DNA from 2 places in the Thioalkalivibrio sp. ALMg9 genome. Region 2 is predicted to be linked to the other one. Evidence: predicted binding sites of a transcription regulator. Region 2 holds the regulator's gene; the other holds the start of a gene.

Region 1 (6,198 bases), 550 kb from region 2:
GCGACGCTGGGGAGTGCCAAAGCCCTGGGACTCGCGGATCGGATCGGCTCCCTGGAGCCCGGCAAACAGGCCGATGTGGTCGCAGTAGACCTGCAGGCGCTGGAACTGCAACCGGCGCACGACCCCAGTGCACAGATCGTTTACGCCGCCACCCGCGATGCCGTGCGCGATGTCTACGTGGCCGGACGGCCGTTGCTACGCGACCGCGAACTGCTTACGCTGAACTCGCAGGATCTCCACGCCGAAGCCGAGTACTGGCGCATCCGGGTGCTGGAAACCCAGCAGCCCACTGCCTGAGCGAGACAGACGCCATGAGCCCCGAACCCCTCTCCCAAACTTCTGCGCACGCAAACGTCGATAGCGCCGAGATCCACAAATTCACCCATCGGGCCCACGAATGGTGGGACCCGAAGGGCCCCTTCGCCACGTTGCACGCGATCAACCCGTTGCGCCTCGAATGGATCGACGGCCAGGCCGATCTCGCCGGCAAGAAGGTGCTGGATGTAGGCTGCGGCGCCGGCATCCTCTCCGAGGCAATGGCGGTTCGCGGCGCTCAGGTCACCGCGCTGGACGCCGGCGCCGAACACCTGGAGGTGGCGCGCGAACATGCGGTGGAGGCAGGGCTTGAGATCCACTACCTGCACACCACCGCCGAGGCACACGCCGAACGTCACGCCGGCGACTACGACGTGGTGACCTGCCTGGAGATGCTGGAACACGTGCCCGATCCGGATGCCGTCATCGACGCCCTTGCAAAGCTCGTGCGCCCCGGCGGCTGGCTGTTCCTGTCCACCATCAACCGAACTCCGCGCGCCTTTGCCGAGGCCATCGTGGGGGCCGAATACGTGTTGCACATGCTGCCCACCGGCACCCATGAGTACGGCCGCTTCATCCGTCCCTCCGAACTGGGCACCGCCCTGCGCCGCCACGGGTTCGAGGTCACCGCGATGACCGGCCTGACCTATTCGCCCCTGAGCGGGCGTTATCGCCTGGTCGCCCGCACCGACGTGAACTACCTGATGGCCGCCCGCCGCGACGAAGCCGGCCCCGACGAATGACCCACGAACTCGGATCGGTCCTGTTCGACCTCGACGGGACCCTGCTGGACACCGCTCCCGACATGCATGCGGCCCTGGTCACCCTGATGGCCGAACACGACCGTGCGCCGCTGGCGTTCGAGGTCGTGCGTAACTTTGTCTCCCACGGGTCCCGGGCCCTGGTGGATCTCGCCTTCCCGGACGCCGATCCCGCCTTCGCGGAGCATCTCAAGAAGCGCTACCTGGAGATCTACGCCCGCGACCTGTGCCGGACCACCGCCCTGTTTCCCGGACTCGCAGAGCTGCTGGACGCCTGCGAGGCCCGCGGCTGGTCCATCGGCGTGGTGACCAACAAGCCGGGCTGGCTGACCGATCCACTGCTGGAGGCCCTCGGGCTGCATGCGCGCATGGCAGCCGTCGTCAGCGGCGATACCCTGCCCCAGCGCAAACCCGCCCCGGAACCCATGTGGCTGGCCGCCCGGCAGACTGGCCTGCCGCCGGAACGCCACTGCTACTGGGGCGATGCAGAACGCGACATCGCGGCCGGACGGGCCGCCGGCATGCCCACCCTGATCGCCAACTGGGGCTACATCGACGCCAACCAGCGTCCGGATCAATGGGGCGCCGATGCCGCCCTGGAACAGCCGAACGACTTCTGGGCCTGGTACGCCGACGGAGCCGCCACGGAGCCCGGGCTTGCGCGCTGAATCCGCCCACCCCGGCGCCCCGCACGCCGGAAACAGGGCCTGAGCACCCATGTCGCCCCGTATCCGTTCGGCCTACCGCCACTGTCGCCAGCGTGCCAAGGCGCATTACGAGAACTTCCCCGTGGCCTCCTGGCTGCTGCCCAGTCGCCTGCGCGGCCCCGTAGCGGCGATCTACTGCTTCGCACGCGATGCCGACGACCTGGCCGACGAGGACCCGCGTCCGGTCGCCGAGCGGCGCCAGGCGCTGCTGACGATGCAGGAACGGGTGCAGATCCTGGAAGACCCCGCCGCCGAACACGAACCCGAATGGATTGCCCTTGCCGACGCCCGCGCCCGCTTCGACCTCCCGGCCGCGCCGTTCTCCGACCTGATCGACGCCTTCCTGCAGGATCTGGAACAGACCCGCTATGCGACCTTCGGCGAGGTCATGGACTACTGCCGCCGCTCAGCCAACCCGGTTGGCCGGCTGATGCTGCACCTGAACGGCAACCCGACCGACGAGATGCTGGGGTACTCGGACGCCATCTGCTCGGCGCTGCAGCTGATCAACTTCTACCAGGACCTGCAGCAGGACCTGCAGGAGAACAACCGCATCTACCTGCCGCAGGAAGAGATGGACCAGTACGGCGTGACCGAAGCGATGCTGGCCACCGGGCAGACCACCTTCCAGCTACGCAACCTGATGCAGTTTCAATACGCCCGCGCCGACCGGCTGCTGCGCGCCGGGGCGCCGCTGGGCGGCATGCTGCGCGGGCGCATGGGCCTGGAGATCTGCGCAATCATCAACGGCGGGGCGCGCATCCTATGGCGGCTGCGCCAGCAGGATGACGTCTTTGCCCGCCCGCGCCTGCGTACCCGCGACGCCTGGATCATCCTGAGCCACAGCCTGCGCCCGCGGCGGCGCACCCGGGCCCGCTGACGGGGCCTTTTGCATCAGGCGCGTTTCACCGCCGTCAGACCACCTTGCTGTAGCGCTGCGCGCTCTCCGTCTTCAGGTAGGCGTCGAAGGCCATGGCGACGTTGCGCAGCAGCAGGCGCCCGCGCGGCAGGATCTCCAGGCGCTCCGCGCCGATCCGTACCAGTCCATCGGCCTCCATGCCCTGAAGCCGCTCCAGTGCATCCCCAAGGACCTCGCCGAACACGATCCCGTGGCGCGCCTCGATCGCGGCGAAATCGATGCGCGAGTGGCACATGAGTTCGGTAATCACGTCCCGGCGCAGCCGATCGTCGGCACTCAGTTCGAGTCCGCGAAAGACCGGCAGGCGCCCGGCATCCAGCCGCGCGTAATAGGCATCCAGTTCGCGCAGGTTCTGGCTGTAGGTGGCGCCCACCTTGCCGATAGCCGTCGGCCCCAGTGCCACCAGGTCGTACTCCGCCCGTGTGGAGTAGCCCTGGAAATTGCGCTGCAGCGTCCCGGCGCGCTGGGCCGTGGCCAGTTCGTCGTCCGGCAGGGCGAAATGATCCATCCCGATGTAGACATAGCCGGCATCGGTCAGGCGAGCGATGGTGGTCTCGAAGATCGCCAGCTTCTCCGCGGCGTCCGGCAGGTCGGCCTCGCGGATCTGGCGCTGAGTCTTGAACATCTGCGGCAGGTGCGCGTAGTTGTAGATCGCCAGGCGCTCCGGGCGCAGCTCCAGCGCGCGTTCCAGGGTGGCGGTATAGGTCTCCACCGTCTGCAAGGGAAGGCCGTAGATCAGATCCAGGTTGGTGGATTCGAAGCCGTTGGCCCGCGCCTGCTCCACCGCCTGCGCGGTCACCTTGAACGGCTGGATGCGGTTCACCGCCCGCTGCACGTTCGGGTCGAAATCCTGCACCCCGAGGCTGATCCGGTTAAAACCCAGCTCGCCCAGCAGCGGGATGGTCCCGGGCCGCACCGCGCGCGGATCAATCTCGATGGAGAACTCGCGGGCATCGCTTTCGTCCAGGCGGAAGTGCCTCGCCAGCGTCGCCATCACCCGGCGCAGATCGTCATCGCCAAGATAGGTCGGCGTGCCGCCCCCGAAGTGCAGCTGCCCGACAGTGCGTTCCCGATCGAACAGCTCGCCCTGCAATTCGGCCTCGCGCTCCAGATACTGCAGGTAGCGCTGGGCGCGCTGGTAATTTCCGGTGATGACCTTGTTGCAGGCGCAGTAGAAGCACACCGTGTCGCAGAACGGGACATGCACGTACAGCGACAGGGGGCGCGCCGGATCGGCCCCGTTGGTCGCCTGCGCCGCCTCGGCATAGGCGCGGTCGTCGAAGCCCTCGTGAAACTGTGGCGCGGTGGGATACGACGTGTACCGCGGCCCACTCACGTCGTAGCGGCGCAGGATTTCGGGATCAAACACCAGGCGTTGTTCCATTGGGAGCTCCACAGCCGTCGCCGCGCACTCGCGACCTTGGTTCTGCAGACTACGGCCGCACGCCAGGCCCGAGCTTGATACAGGTCAACAATCCGCCTTCATGGCGCCCTCTCCCGCCCCCTGTGCTGCCTGTGCTAGCCTTCTCCTCCCTGTTCGACACCCGCCACGCGAGAGCGCATGTCCCCCGACGAGTATTGCGAGGAGAAGGCCGCGCAAAGCGGCTCCAGCTTCTACTACGCGTTCCGCTTTCTGGAACCGGATCGCCGTCGCGCCATCACGGCGCTGTACGCCTTCTGCCGGGAAGTCGACGACATCGTCGACGAGGTGAGCGAGGAGAGCATTGCGCGCACCAAGCTCGACTGGTGGCGCCAGGAGATCGAGCGCCTGTTCGCCGGCGAACCCCGCCACCCCATCACCCAGGCACTGCAGCCGCATATCGCCGCCTTTGACCTCGGGCGCGAGTATTTCGACGAGATCATCGACGGCATGCAGATGGATCTCGACTACGACAGCTATCCGGACTTCACCACGCTGTCGCTGTACTGCTACCGCGCGGCCAGCGTCGTAGGCATCCTGTCCGCTCACATCTTCGGCTACACCGATCGGCGCACTCTCAAGTACGCCCACGACCTCGGCATGGCGTTGCAGCTCACCAACATCCTGCGCGACGTGCACGAGGACGCCATGCGCGGCCGCGTGTACATCCCCATGGACGAGCTCAGCAAGCACGGGGTCAAGCCGGAGGAATTCCAGATCAACATCACCGACGACCGCCACCGCGCCCTGTTCGCGGAGCAGGCGGAACGGGCGCGACGCTACTACGAACGCGCCGAGGAACACCTCCCGGACGCCGACCGCTACGCCCAGCGCCCGGGCCTGATCATGGCAGCCATCTACCGCACCCTGCTCGACGAGATCGCGGACGATGGCTATCGCGTGCTGGAACACCGCGTACGCCTGACCCCGATCCGCAAGCTGTGGATCGCGTGGCGCACCGCGCGCCGCCTGAAGCGCGAACAACGCCGCCGCGCGGCCTGATGCCATGACCTCCAGCTCCCCCCCGGCCCCGGCGGTCGTGGTCGGCGCGGGCTGGGCCGGCCTGACCGCTGCGCTGGCGCTTGCTCGCGCCGGGCAATCCGTGTACCTGATCGAGGCCGGCAAGACCCCCGGTGGCCGTGCCCGCAACCTCGACCTGGACGGCACCCCGCTCGACAACGGCCAGCACATCCTGGTCGGGGCCTGCCAGCAGACCCTGCAGCAGATCCGTTCGGTCGGCATCAACCCCGAGCAGGCGTTTCAGGCCCTGCCCTTCGGCCTGCGCATGTTCGAGCCTACCGGCCGGCCGCAGGCCCCGGCGTTCCTGCTGGAACCGCGTTCGCCCCGGTTGCCCGCCCTGGCCGCCGCGCTTTACCGGGCGCTTGCGAAGCACTCCCTTGGTACACGCCTGCGTGCCCTGTCCGGCGCCGCCGCCATGTTGCACCGGCCCCTGCGCGACGATCTCCCCGTCCTCGACTGGCTGCGCCAGCGCCGTCAGCCCGACGCCCTCATTCGCAGCCTGTGGGACCCGTTGTGCCTGGCGGTGATGAACACCCCGACCCGAACCGCCTCGGCCCGCATCTTCCAGAACGTCCTGCGCCTGGCGCTCAACCATGGCCCGGAGGCCGCGCGCCTTCTCGTCCCCGCGCGGCCACTCGGCGAGCTGTTCCCGGAACCGGCTGTCCAGGAACTCCGGGAGCGTGGCGCCAGAGTGGATCTGGGCCGCCGCATCACCGCCATTGAGCGCAGCACGACTCACGACGCCGCCCCCTTCCGCCTGCGCGACCGCCAGGGCGTGGCGAGCCCGGCGCGCGGCGTGATCATGGCGACCCCTCCAGCCGCCGCCGCTGCCCTGCTGCCACACGAAACCGGCTGGGAGGCCACGCACCAGGGCCTGAATGCCATGGGCGCCCGCAGCATCTGCACGGTCTACCTGCGCTATGCGCGGCGCCTTGATGATCTTCCGCCACTACAGGGGCTGCTGGACCAGCATGGCCAATGGCTGATCGCGCGGCATGTCGCCGGGGCACCACACTGGCTGGCGGTCGTGATCTCGGCGGCCGACGACCTCGAACC
Region 2 (6,198 bases):
CGGCGCGCTGCCCAGGGCGGCATTCGGGTCGGGATCGGTTCGCTGGAGGACGCCGCGGCTATCCTGGCCGGGCAGGCGGGGACCCGGATCCTGCCGGTGGGCGCCGCCTGAAGCCCTTGCCGGAACCCCCGCCTGTTACACTCGATGTTGCACGCCCGCCGCAGAGTTTGCAGGCTTCGAGTACACATGGATCAAGAGTGAAGATGATGCGAGAGATTCAGCGAGCCGCCCCCCTGGTGATCGGTCTGACGGCCGTGGGTCTGCTGGCGCTAGGCTGCGGCAGCGGCGAGCCGGAGGAGTCGGCCGGCCCCGCCCAGGGCCTGGAGCAGGGCGGCATCACGCCGCAGGACATGTCCAGTGACGAGGCGCGGCGCCCGCAGCAAAGCGGCATGCCCGCCGCGGACGTGAAGCGCGCAACCGACTGATTGGATCGGTGACTGCGGGGATTCCCCTGCAGTCACCACATGAGGTCGTCGGGTACGACGTAGTCCTTGTACGGGTCGTCCGGGGCGGGTTCCGATCCGGTTTCGTCCTCGGCGGGGATGACCAGTGGCCATTCCGGATCGCGCTCGCGGATGCGGTCGGCGGTCTCTCGCGGGATGACCCGGAACCCCTTTTCCGGGCGCACATCCAGGCCGGCAAGCGCGGCGCGGCCATCGGCCAGGCGCTTTTGCAGGTCGGCGGTCACCGGGAGGTGGCGGATCTGCCCGCCCTGCTGGAAGTGATAATCCAGCGCGGCATCGCCGGTGGGGATTGGCGCCAGGTGGGTGCTCACTAGTTCGCGGATCTGCGCGTGGCGCGCCCGGCGTTCGGCACGCTCCTGCTGTTCGCGGTTCTTCTGTCGCGAACGCTCGGCCTGCTCGGCCTTGCGCGCCTCGGCAACGCCTGGCTCCGGACCGGTATTGCGGTCCTTTTTCTTTTTCGCGTTGCCTTTCTGGGCCTTGTGCTTTTGCGACTTGGCCTGGCGAACCTGTTTTTCGTCCACCAGCCCCTTCTTCAGGAGCTGACTGCGCAGATCTTCCGACATGAATCCTGCCGTGTTCGGTCAATGTGCGGGGAGCATAGCCGGAATCTGCCCTCGCGTGCAGCACGGCGCCGGTCAGGCCGCGGCAAACGCGCGCACTCCGTCGCGGATCTCGGCATCCGGCAGATCGGGGAACAGGGTGCGCAGTCGGCGCTGGGGATCGATGGCGTTGGCCCCGGTGCTCTGTTCGGCCTGGCGTCGGGCCTCTGCGAGCAGTTGCAGGCCGCCGAGGCGCTCGCTTTGCAGCTCCAGCGCCAGTACGGCGCGGTAGAGCGTGTCGCGTTCGGGGGTGTGGAGTTGCCGACGCAGTACGCGGAGGCGTTCGGTGGAGGATGCCTGCCAGCGCCGGGCCGTTTCCCGTAGTGCCCGCCATTGCGGGGTGCTCAGGGGCTGCGGGTACCACAGGGCAAACAACGCCAGCATCACGTCCACGCCAAAATCGTCCTGCCAGCGCATCAGGCGCTCACGCGCGACGGGGTCGGCCCAGAGGCTGGCGGCGAATGCCCAGAACGGGGCGAAGTCTGTGGCCAGTGGGTCTTCCCCTGGCTCCGGCTTGGGTCCGGGTTCAGGCACTGCTCGCGGCGGAGGTGAAGGTGACCCCGGCCGTGTTGCGCAGGCCGTCGGGCTGGAGGATCTCCAGATCCCGGGTGTGCAGGTTGATCACACCCTGGTTGCGCAGCTGAGTAAACAGGCGGCTGATGGTCTCCTGGGTCAGGCCCAGGTGGTTGGCGATGTCTGCCCGTGACATGGGCAGGTAGAACCGCTCGGGGGACAGGCCGCGGGCGCGATGGCGTTCCGACAGGACGATCAGGAAGGTCGCCAGACGCTGCTCCGCGGTACGTTGGCCGAGCAGGGCGTGCAGGCTTTCGTCCTGGGCCAGTTCCTGACTCATCACGCTCATCATGTGCTGGCGGAAGGTCGGCAGGCGGCCGGCGAGGTCGTCGACATGGCCGTAGGGCACGGCGCAGACGCTGGTGGACTCCAGCGCAATGGCACTGACCGGGTGCTTGCCGGAGTGGATCGCGTCCAGCCCCAGGAGGTCGCCGGCCAGCGCGAAGCCGGTGATCTGTTCGGTCCCGTCATCGGAGATCAGCACCGTTTTCAGTGCCCCGGTGCGGACCGCGTACAGCGCTTCGAACTTGGTCCCCATGGTGAACAGGGGCGCACCCTTGGCGATCGGCCGGCGTTGCTGGACGATTTGGTCGAGTTGCCAGAGTTCATCCTGGGGCAGGCCCATGGGCAGGCAGAGCTGGCGCAGGGTGCAGTGCTGGCAGGCTTGGGTGGGTCGTAGCGTCATGGGTGCAGGGTAGCCGTTTTTTCGACGTTGGGGAAAGCGATCTTCGGGGTATGCCATCGGGGATGGGAATGCGGTACTGTCCCCATGAGTTGTAGGCGATTACAGAAGGGTTTGCTGTCGGTCAGCCGGGCCGCACATCGAGATGGCTCGATGTCTTCTCCCTCCGGCGGCTGCGTGGACAATGCGAGACATCGGTTATTAGACTGAGTCTAGAGTCTGCGGCACGGTCACGTTCGGCGTTACGCGTGGGGGCTGAGAGACCCGACCGCTAGAACAAGGACAGGGGTAGAGATGATCGAGCGGTTACTGGAGCAGTACATACGCTACGGGGCCTTCGTGCTGCGGCATCCGGATGGCCGTGAGCAGCGTTTCGGGAACGGCGCGCCGGAAATCACCATGCAGGTGCATGACAAGGCGGCGTTACGCAAGATTGGGCGCGACCCGGGCTTCCAGCTGGGCGAGACCTACATGGACGGCCTGTGGTCGCCCGGCCCCGAGGGCCTGCAGGTGTTCCTCGACGTGGCCATGCGCAACTTCGCGCCGATGTTCAAGCAGCGGGTCAACCCTGCAGTGCGCATGCTGCGGGCCCTGATCGAGCAGGGCAACAAGGTGGCGCGCTGTTACCAGAACATCGCCCATCACTACGACGTCGATGAGTGGCTTTATCGTCAGTTCCTGGACGAGGGCATGTTCTACAGCTGCGCCTATTTCGAGCGCCCGGATATGACGCTGGAAGAGGCGCAGCAGGCCAAGTGCGCGATGCTGCGGAAGAAGTTGATGCTGGAGCCGGGCATGCGGGTGCTCGACATCGGTTGCGGCTGGGGCGGTCTGGCCTTCCATCTCGCCGAGCATGCCGGTGTCCATGTCGATGGCGTGACGCTGTCGAAGGAGCAGTTGCGGGTTGCCCGTGACGAGGCCAAGCGTCGGGGGCTCGAGGATCGGGTGCGGTTCCTCTATCAGGACTACCGCGAACACGACGATCAGTACGACCGCATCGTCAGCGTCGGCATGTTCGAGCATGTGGGCACGCCCAACTACGAGACGTTCTTCCAGCGCGTGCATGATCTGCTGAAGCCGGAAGGCATTGCGGTGCTGCACACCATCGGGCGTCAGGAACCACCGAGTACCTCCAACCCCTGGCTGAGCAAGTACATCTTTCCGGGCGGGTATACGCCGGCCCTGTCCGAGGTGATGGGCGCGCTGGAGCCCACGCCGCTGTACACCACCGATATCGAGTTCTGGCGCCTGCATTACGCCGAGACGCTGGCCGAGTGGTATCGCCGCTTCCAGAAGGTGCGGCCCGAGGCCGTCGAACGCTTCGATGAGCGTTTCTGCCGCATGTGGGAGTTCTACCTGGCCAGCTGTGAGGCCACCTTCCGCTGGTGGGATCAGGTGGTCTTCCACGTGCAGATGGCCAAGCAGCAGGATGCGGTGCCGTTGACCCGCGATTACCTCTATCGTGACGATGCCCCCGAAGTGATCTCCACACCGCCCGGGAAGGCCCGGGCACAGCCCAGCGACGCCGCCTGAAGGCGAGGCGAGGGGAGCGATCCGGGGCCGATCCCGAAAGTACTGCAAAACTCGGGCGAACCGAACGCGCATTCCCTACACTAGTGGTCACGTTGCGGCCATGCCGGCGGTAACCACCCATTCCGGAGCAGGGGCGCGTGTTCGGTCGCTTTCGTAAACGCAGGGAGGCACAGGGCCAGGAAAGCCCGCAGGCCGGCGGACCGTCACAGGAACACGTCCTGATCGAGGCGGCCGGGCGCAGCCGCATTACCGAGGTGGCCGCCACCGCGCGGCGTGTTCCCTGGTCGCTGAACTTCCTGCAGTTGCTGTGGGCCGCCGGGCCAGTCACGTTCCTGGCAATGCAGGGCGGCTACTTTCTCGGTTTCGGCCACGCCGCCCCGGCACAGAACTTCATCTTCTTTGCCGTTTACACCCTGCTGTTCGGGGTCATCGGCCTGGTCGCGCGCTTCGTGGCGGACGCCACACGGGGCAAGCGCCAGGAGCGCTCGCGCGATCAGCTGCGCAACACCATCGACTTGCTGCCGGATCTGCTGTTCGTCACCCGCGACCTGGCGATGGGAGAGATGACCCCGGACATGCGCCGGCGCAAGGCAGCCCAAGTCCTGCTGCACGAAGTGGATATCGCCCCCGAGGCCGTGGCGGTCGCGGTGCGCGAGATGACCGGCGATGCCAGCTTGGCGGCCGCCGCGGAGCAGATCGAGATTTATCGTCGCCTGGGTCTGCGCTCGCGCGTCGCGGATCTGGTGGATGCGACCGAGGACTCCCGGCTCGCGGCCCTGGAGAAGCTGCATCACGAGGCGCCGGAGGTTGCGGATCTCCTGCGCGACCGCTTGCGGGGCGTGGCGCCAACCCAGGAGGACGGTGTGCGCCGGGTGGATCAGTTCCTGGATCGACTGTTCTCCGCCGCGGACGCCGATGACCTGGCGCGCTGCACCCTCGATGACGTACAAGCGATCTTTGTCCTCGCCTTCGAGTTGGTGAACGGACGCCAGATCAAGCGGCTGAGCTTCGAATGGTCGGGGGGCTGGCAGCTCGGGGCTGCCTTGGACCGCCTCGAATCCCAGGGCAACCGCTTCCGTGTGGCTCAGGCCGGGGTGGTCAGCCGCCTGCGCTCGCTCGGCATCCTGCTATCCCAGCACGAGGCGTCGGGCCTGGATCCACAGGCCCTGCGCGAGCCGATCGTCAGTCTGGGTCGTCAGGTGCTGGAGGCGCTGCAGCGACTGGAGGATCTCGAACCTCCGGAAAATTCCGCGGATGGGCAGCTCATCGGTCTTGCGCTGCGCCGAGTCGAGGACCTGCGCGAGGCGCGCGACCACCTGATGCAGTCGCAAAGCCGGTACACCAACGCGGTAGAACGCTGGGAGGCCCTGCGTCGGGCGCAGGTGGAGAAGCGGGGCGAGAAGCGCTGGTTCAAACGCAGCGTGCGCGGCATCCGGGTGAGCGAGGAGCTGATCGAGCTGACCGACGACCAGAAGCTGAAGCTGGCCAGCCACTTCTGCTCTTTCCTCAAGGAACTCAAGATCGAGCGCGAGGGTGACCTGTTTTACTTTGGCGGCTCGGCACTGGATGCGGAGACCGCCAAGCGGATCGGGATCCAGCTCGCCTTGATCATGGAGCCGCTGGTGGATCTTACGAATCCCAGTATCCAGCGCGCGATCTATGCCAACCCCGCGGCCTATCTGGGCGGGCTCTACGTGGGCATGAGCGCGGATGCCAAGGCAGGCCTGGGCTCGGCGATGGTGCGCAAGGTCCGCCAGGATCTCGGGCGCATGGCCGAGTGGCTGGCGATGCGCCTCACGCGCATTTATCACCTGCCATTGAGCGATTCCATGCGGGACTTCCTGGTCAGCCACTATGGGGCCAACCGCGAGCGCCTGGACATGCTGGCGACCCATCCCGGGGACGAGTCGCACCCGGTGGCGTTACGCGCCGAGCGCTCGCCCGAGTTCGACGCCATGCTGCAGGACAAGACTTGGGGGCTGCTGCTCAAACGCGGTACCCGCTATCTGTATGCCGAGGAACGGCGCCGCCGATGATTGGTTCAGACATGCGAACCTGGGCAGCTCCTTTCGGCATCGCGCGGCGGGTAGGTTAGCGGCTGGTAATTTTGCGCCCAACTGTGTAGGGTTCGCTACGTTCCTCGGTGCCCGACCAAGCACGGCTTGGCGGGTTAAACGGGAAGATCGGTGAGTCTCCGACGGGCCGCAAGGCCCTGGGATGAATCCGACGCTGCCCCCGCAACGGTGATCGAGCGAGAGACCGCCCGTCGGTTTCTGATGGTCGCGGCCAGTGCCACTGAACCCTGGGTTCGGGAAGGCGCCGCGCCGGAACGCTCGTCAGTCCGGAG

What was found. Region 2 encodes FNR, which switches genes on or off when oxygen is low (the NO sensors DNR and NnrR bind a similar motif). Its sites were predicted from a motif close to TTGATNTANATCAA; they were not measured.
Region 1: the regulator FNR is predicted to act here: its motif matches at 4,161-4,174, upstream of hemN (oxygen-independent coproporphyrinogen III oxidase).

What each region holds. Positions count from the first base shown of each region.
Region 1 is NZ_AQYC01000009.1:708,730-714,927, forward strand. It holds gene F792_RS0112420 (TRZ/ATZ family hydrolase) at 1-297, shown strand, start outside; gene ubiG (bifunctional 2-polyprenyl-6-hydroxyphenol methylase/3-demethylubiquinol 3-O-methyltransferase UbiG) at 312-1,058, shown strand; gene gph (phosphoglycolate phosphatase) at 1,055-1,744, shown strand; gene hpnC (squalene synthase HpnC) at 1,794-2,663, shown strand; gene hemN (oxygen-independent coproporphyrinogen III oxidase) at 2,698-4,086, opposite strand; gene hpnD (presqualene diphosphate synthase HpnD) at 4,264-5,124, shown strand; gene hpnE (hydroxysqualene dehydroxylase HpnE) at 5,129-6,198, shown strand, end outside.
Region 2 is NZ_AQYC01000009.1:163,569-169,766, forward strand. It holds gene F792_RS0109945 (carbamate kinase) at 1-111, shown strand, start outside; gene F792_RS0109950 (hypothetical protein) at 207-425, shown strand; gene F792_RS0109955 (DUF2058 domain-containing protein) at 458-1,027, opposite strand; gene F792_RS0109960 (DUF2390 domain-containing protein) at 1,100-1,597, opposite strand; gene fnr (fumarate/nitrate reduction transcriptional regulator Fnr) at 1,590-2,321, opposite strand; gene F792_RS0109970 (cyclopropane-fatty-acyl-phospholipid synthase family protein) at 2,613-3,851, shown strand; gene F792_RS0109975 (hypothetical protein) at 3,989-5,887, shown strand; cobalamin riboswitch at 5,976-6,198, shown strand, end outside.